Regions from separate parts of the Azospirillum baldaniorum genome, predicted to be linked through region 1. Evidence: predicted binding sites of a transcription regulator. Region 1 holds the regulator's gene; the other holds the start of a gene.
The links. Region 1 encodes LexA, which represses DNA repair genes until DNA is damaged. Its sites were predicted from a motif close to ATGTTCTANTTTGGTTC; they were not measured.

Region 2: the regulator LexA is predicted to act here: its motif matches at 1,627-1,643, upstream of Sp245p_RS03315 (S24 family peptidase).

Annotation. Positions count from the first base shown of each region.
Region 1 is NZ_CP022253.1:2,067,612-2,070,978, forward strand. It holds gene moaC (cyclic pyranopterin monophosphate synthase MoaC) at 1-90, shown strand, start outside; gene Sp245p_RS09790 (molybdopterin molybdotransferase MoeA) at 90-1,307, shown strand; gene lexA (transcriptional repressor LexA) at 1,464-2,162, shown strand; gene Sp245p_RS09800 (ComEC/Rec2 family competence protein) at 2,188-3,367, opposite strand, start outside.
Region 2 is NZ_CP022253.1:711,076-714,442, reverse strand. It holds gene Sp245p_RS03335 (portal protein) at 1-234, opposite strand, end outside; gene Sp245p_RS03330 (hypothetical protein) at 239-670, opposite strand; gene Sp245p_RS03325 (hypothetical protein) at 737-1,162, opposite strand; gene Sp245p_RS03320 (hypothetical protein) at 1,159-1,524, opposite strand; gene Sp245p_RS03315 (S24 family peptidase) at 1,721-2,353, shown strand; gene Sp245p_RS03310 (hypothetical protein) at 2,428-2,769, shown strand; gene Sp245p_RS03305 (hypothetical protein) at 2,783-3,364, opposite strand.

The DNA of each region.
Region 1 (3,367 bases):
AAGGCGGTGGACCGCGGCATGACCATCACCGAGGTGAAGCTGCTGCACAAGGCCGGCGGCAAGAGCGGCGAATGGGGGAGCGCGGACTGATGCTGCAGGTCGGTGAAGCCCGCGCCCGCATTCTCGCCGCCTTCACCGCCCTGCCGGCGGAGACGGTGCCGCTGCCCGACGCGCTGGGGCGCGTCCTGGCGGAGCCCGCCGTCGCCCGGCTGACCCAGCCGCCCTTCGCCGCCGCGGCCATGGACGGCTGGGCCGTCCGCTCCGCCGACATCGTCCCGGCTTCGGCGGACGCGCCGGTCACCCTGCGCCGCATCGGCGAGTCCGCCGCCGGCCACGCCTTCGCCGGATCGGTTGGAGCCGGCGAGGCCGTGCGCATCTTCACCGGCGCGCCCCTGCCCGCCGGCGCCGACGCCGTGGTGATGCAGGAGGATTGCGAGGACGCCGGGGATCGCGTGCGCGTCGGGCGCGCCGTGCCCGCGGGGCGCTTCATCCGTCCCGCCGGACTGGACTTCACCGCGGGAGAGGAGTTGCTTCCCAAGGGACGGCTGCTCACCGCCCGCGACGTCGCCCTGGCCGCCGCGGCCAACCTGCCCTGGCTGCGCGTCCACCGCCGACCGCGGGTCGCCGTGCTCGCCACCGGGGACGAGATCGCCCTGCCCGGCGATCCGCTGGGACCGAGCCAGATCGTCAGTTCCAACGCGCTCGGCCTGTGCGCGCTGGTCGCCAGCCAGGGCGGGCTCGCCCACAATCTCGGCGTGGCCAAGGACGATCCGGAGCATCTCGCCGCCATGGCCGCCGGGGCGGCCGGCTGCGACCTGCTGGTGACCACGGGCGGCGCCTCGCAAGGCGAGCACGACCATGTGCGCGATGTGCTGGGCGGGCTGTCGTTGGATTTCTACCGCGTCGCCATGAAGCCCGGTAAGCCGTTGATTTTCGGGACGGCGAGCGGCGTGCCGCTGCTCGGCCTGCCCGGCAATCCGGTGTCCACCGGGGTGGCCGCCCTGCTGTTCCTGGTGCCCGTCCTTCGCCGTCTCCAGGGGTTGCCCGCCGAGAACGCCACGCTCACGGCGCGGCTTGGCGCGCCGCTGAAGGCCAACGACGACCGCACGGATTTCCTGCGCGCCACCCTGTCCACCGGGGCGGACGGCGAGCCCGTCGCCACCCCCTTCCCGCGCCAGGACAGCGCGATGATGTCCCGGCTGGCCCGGGCCGACGCCCTGATCGTCCGCGAGCCGCAGGCAACCGCCGCCGCCGTGGGCGACCGCGTGACGGTGATCCCGCTGAGCGGCGGTGTCCTGTCGCTTTAATCCGTTCCGCACGGGAAATCCATTTGGGAGTCCTGTCCGTCGATTTGCGATTGATTTCATCCGTAGGGCTTGACGGGGGTTAAGAACCAAACTAGAACAAGATGGAACGTTTTGCTTTTGTTCCATATCTAGTGCGGAACCGGCCGGGAGGCACAAATGCTCACGCGCAAGCAGCATGAATTGCTGCTTTTCATCAACGAGCGGCTCGGACAGGGCGGTGTGTCCCCTTCCTTCGACGAAATGAAGGACGCTCTCAACCTGAAGTCCAAGTCGGGCATCCACCGCCTCATCACGGGGCTGGAGGAGCGCGGCTTCATCCGCCGCCTGCCCCACCGCGCCCGCGCGCTGGAGGTGCTGCGCCTGCCGGAGGGGCTTGAGACCGCCCGCACCCGGCCGCCGCGCGCCAAGTTCCAGCCCAACGTCATCAAGGGCGACTTCAGCTTCGCGGGACGCGAGGCGAACCCGGCGTCCGAATCCGTGCAGTTGCCGCTCTACGGCCGAATCGCCGCGGGCACGCCCATCGAGGCGTTGCGCGACGGTTCCGCCTTCGTGGACATTCCCGCCGCCATGCTCGGCATGGGCGACCACTACGCGCTGGAAGTCGCCGGCGATTCCATGGTGGAGGCCGGCATCCTCGACCATGACACGGTGGTCATCCAGCGCTGCGACAGCGCGGAGAACGGCTCCATCGTCGTCGCCCTGGTCGACGACGCCGAGGTCACGCTGAAGCGCCTGCGCCGCAAGGGCAACACCGTGGCGCTCGAACCGGCCAACGCCGCCTACGAGACCCGCATCTTCGGCGCCGACCGCGTTCGGGTGCAGGGTCGCCTCGTCGGTCTGGTGCGGAAGTACTGACGGCAGGACGCGCCGGGGCGGCGGTTCAGCGCCCCCCGGTCTTTCCATCGGACAGCGTTCCGCCCATCGTCCTTCCTCCCATCGTCCACGGGCGGTCGCCGCGTTGCCCCCGGACGGTTTCCACCCGGATGCCCTTGTCCGACAGGGTGAGCGTGTGCGCGCCCTCCCGCCGCAGTTGCCAACGGTCGATGACCAGCGGCGCCCGGCACCCGCGCGACGGGGTCGCGATCACCACCGCGTCGGCCACCGCGCAATCCTCAGTCAAGGCGTCCGGCTGGCGCAGCAGCGCCACTGTCTTCCCCTGCGCGCGGTAAAGGCATCCCAGAGCGTCGCAGCGCAGCCGCCCGTCCAGGCTGACCCCGACGAGTGGCCAGACATCCTGACCGGCTTTCTCCTCCGGCTTCTCCATGCCGTCGCGCCGCCTCCACGTGTTGGCGGCCCGCCCGTCGCTGGCGGTGGACAGGCTGAGAATCCCCTCCGCGCCGCGCACGGCCATCAGTTTTCCGTCCTCCGACACCAGAATGTCGGGCCGCAGCGCGGCGGCCGGGGCGACCAGCCCGCCGGCCAGGGCCACCAGCCCCAGCCAGCGCCAGCGTCCCGTCCAGATGGCCAGCCACAGCCCGCCCAGCGTGACCGCCGCGATGGCGGCGTCCGGCATGGCCGGCAGGAACGCCGTCGCTCCGGGCAGTGCCGCGGTCCGCTCCGCCGTTTCAATGACCAGCCGAACGCCCCAACTCATCGCCGTGACCGCCGGCCCCTCCAGCCCGAAGGGCAGCAGCAGGTAGGAGAGCAGGCTGAAGGGCATGATCCACACCGTCGTAATGGGGATCGCCACCATGTTGGAGAGCACGCCGTAAAAGGCGACCTGCTGGAAATGGTAGAGCCCGTAGGGCGTCGTCGCGACCGTCGCCACCACGCTGGAAAAGGCGATGCCGCCCAGCGCCATGACGCCCTTGCCGAGCCAGCCCATCTCGCGCCGCCGACTCACCGCCCAGGGCGTGAACCGTTCGAAGGCGGCGATCAGGGCGACGACCGCCGCGAAGGACATCTGGAAGCTGGGCCCCAGCATCCCCTCCGGGTCGTAGAGGACGGTGACGATGCCCGCGAAGGCGACCAGCCGCATGCTGATCGGCGACCGGTCGGCGACGACCGCGCCCATGACGAGGCCGGTCATCAGCACGGACCGAAGCGTCGGCAGGGGCGCC
Region 2 (3,367 bases), 1.4 Mb from region 1:
GGTCCCGTCGAACAGCCGGTCCACCCGCCGCTCGCCGGGGGTGCCGCCGCCGCGGAAGGGCTGTCCGTTGGGCAGGGCGTGGTCGTAGCAGTCCTGCCAATGGCTTTCCCAGACCGACCGGCGCTCCCGTGCCGCCCGGTAGCGCTCCAGCAGACGCTCCGGCCCGTTTGGCAACGCGGATGCGGCATCCCCCTTGCGGCCCCCCCGGGGGGTGCCGTGCGCGGTGTCCTTCATGGCCTCACTCCCCCAACAGGCGCTTGCGCAGCGGCACCAGCGCGCCGACGTCCAGCGCGCCCCGCCAGGAGGTCTGGACCGTCCCCGCCCGTCCCCGGTTGCGCCGCTGGATCAGCGCTTCTGCGGCCTTGGCCGGGTCCTTCTCCTCCTCCGTCGCCGGAGGCGGGGTGACCGGATCGGCGGCGGGCACCACCACGGGAGCCGGGGCCGCGACCACCGGGGCGGCGGGTGCCGGCGCCGGTTCCGGGGCTGTGTTCCACCAGGGCGTCGTGACGGGAACCGGCGCTGGAGCTTCCACCGGCGCCGGGGCCGGCGCGAGGACAGGCTCGGGAGTGGGAGTCGGCGCGGGTTGAGGGATGGGCGCGGGATTCGGGGTGGGGTCCGGGGCGGGCGCGGGCGGCGCCGTCGGCCGCGGCGCCTTGAACAGGTTCGCCATGAGCGGGGTGTCCTTGTTCGTGGTGAGACAGGGCGACTGGAAGCGGGGGCGGGACGGCGGCGCGGATCAGGACGCGGGGGGACGCGCCAGCCGTCGGTAAAGCTGCCAGGGCGTCAGGACCGCAGGCGCGTGCAACCCCAGCAGACGTTTGACCGCCTCGACGCAGGTGAAGGGCGCCCAGGGGGCCGGACGCGTCAGGCCGCGCCGCACCGGCGCCGGAGCCACCGCCATCCCCATCCCGCGGTACCAGCCCGGCAGATCGAAGGCCCCGGGCAGGTCGAGGACCGACACGTCGGTGAAGGGCGAAAGGGGATCGACGATCACCCAGTGGCGCCCGTCATGCAGCAGCGCGAAGCAGTGGCGGAATCCCGGTTTCAGGAGGCGCAGCCACCACAGCTCCGCCTCGCCCCGGAAGACCACCCAGACGCGCGGCGCGTCCGCTCCGGCCCGGCAGGGCCCCACTTGGCACAACTGAGGCGTCGGCGTGCTCACTGGACGATGCCCTTCTCGCGCAGCACCGGGCGGAGCCGGTCGAACGCCTCCTGCCAGAGGGTGTGGGCGCGCTGCTCACGGTACCGCGCCGGGTCCGGCGCCATCAGGCGGCGCCCGTAGTGGACCAGCACGTGCAGATGGTCGCGGATCAGCAGGCGGCGACGGTACAGCCGGTCCACCGCGCACAGCACGTCGCCGGGCTCGCAAGGACGCTGGACCAGCCCCCGCCCGGCGGCGATGCGGGCGCCGGCGGCCTTGGCGTCCTGCGCCTGGACCGACCAGAACCACGCCTCCTCCGCGCTGCCGAACGGTTCGCCGACAGCGTCGGACAGAACCATAAACGTGTTGCGGTGCTGGACCATGCGTGAGGTCTCCCTGAGAATTGCAGCTTTTGGGTTCGCGGGCGCAACTTCGCTCTCGGGCGGAGCGCCGGATGGGCCGCGGCACGCGCGGCTGGCGAACACATGTTCACGTTATGTACTGATTAAAGTCCTTCGTCAAGGAAAATATGAATAGGTTCCTAGGGACGGGCTGGTTCGTTTATGTGATTATCCTCCCATGCTCAAACATGCGGACATTTGGCGGGCGATCGACCGCCTCGCGGCCCAGCACGGGCTGTCGGCCTCCGGACTCGCGCGGCGCGCGGGGCTGGACCCGACGACCTTCAACAAGAGCAAGCGGACCACCGGCGACGGCAAGCTCCGCTGGCCGTCGACGGAGAGCGTGTCCAAGGTTCTGGAGGCGACCGGCGCGTCGCTGTCGGAGTTCGTCAGTCTCGTCGGCGATGCCGCGGGCGCCGGCTCGCTCCAGCGGGTGCCGGTCATCGGCTATGCGCAGGCGGGCAACGCGGGTTTCTTCGACGACGCCGGCTTTCCTTCGGGCGTCGGCTGGGACGAGCTTCTGTTTCCCAGCATCGGCGACCCCCACGCCTACGCGCTGGAGATCGCCGGGGACAGCATGGACCCCGTCTACCGCGACGGCGACACCATCATCGTCTCGCCCGCCGCGCAGATCCGGCGCAACGACCGCGTCGTCGTCCGCACCAAGGGCGGCGAGGTGATGGCGAAGCAACTCCTTCGCGAAACCGCCACCAAGATCGAGCTGATCTCCATCAACCGCGCCCACCCGGACCGCAGCATCCCGCGCGCCGAAGTGGCCTGGATGGCCCGCATCGTCTGGGCAAGCCAGTAAGCGTCAGCCCTGCGGCACTCTGTCCTAGGACATTCTTCCCTTACATCGGTCATCAGAAGGCTTAACGTCCGGGGATGACCGGATCCACCGGGGCGCTGCCGCGTCCATTCAACGCCCCGCTGTCCCTCATTTCACATCGTTTGGATGCTCTCGAACGCCGTCACGACGACGCGCCGTCCCGCGGTGTGCTTCGGACGGCGCTTCTCGACGGGTCGGACCGGCACGCCGCCCTGGCCCGCGCCGCGGTGCTTCGCCTGCACGACCGCTTGGCCGCCGAGGCCCGGCAAGGCGCAGCGCGGCGGCGTCGCGCCCTGCCTGCCGACCGGACCGCCGGCGACGCGTGGCTGTCCCGCCTCACCACCGCATTGGCCCACCACCGCAACGCCGCCAGCCTGCTGTTCCTTGCGGAGGCTTGAGCCGGCGCCGCCGTCACGCGGCCGGAGGAGCACCGGTTTCGTCCGCCTTGGAACCCCCTGTGTTCAGGGCAACGACACGGGCGGTCTTCGCCTTCCTTGCGTGCGGCTTGCGGGCCCGCGCCTCGGCAGGCGGAACTTCCACCGGTTCGGCCACCTCCTCCGCAGCGACCTGTACGGCGACCGGCGCCGCTTCGGCCCGCTCCGCAGCTTTCTTCAACAGCTTGTTCTTTGAAAAGCCGGAGTCGCGCAACGCCGTTTTCAACTCCTCCCACGCCAAGCGGATTTCTGTGGCGAAGGCCCGCGCGTCGTCGTCGCGGTGGGTGCGGAAATACTCCGCCGCCTCCCGCATCTGGGCCGGCAGGGTTTCCGCCCCGGCGCGCACCGCCTCGTTGCGCAGGCGGTTGTGGCGGTCGTCCAGATAGGTGAGGATTTCCGACAGTTCCTCCGCCGTGCAGCTTTTCTGCAGCCTGTCGGTGACCACGGGCGCGGCCTTGTCGATCTTCCCGACCAACTCCGACCGACCGCGCTTCAGGTCTGGATCGTAGACGGTGCGGATCACCTGGATCACGCGGCGCCGTTCGCGGAATTGCATCATCTC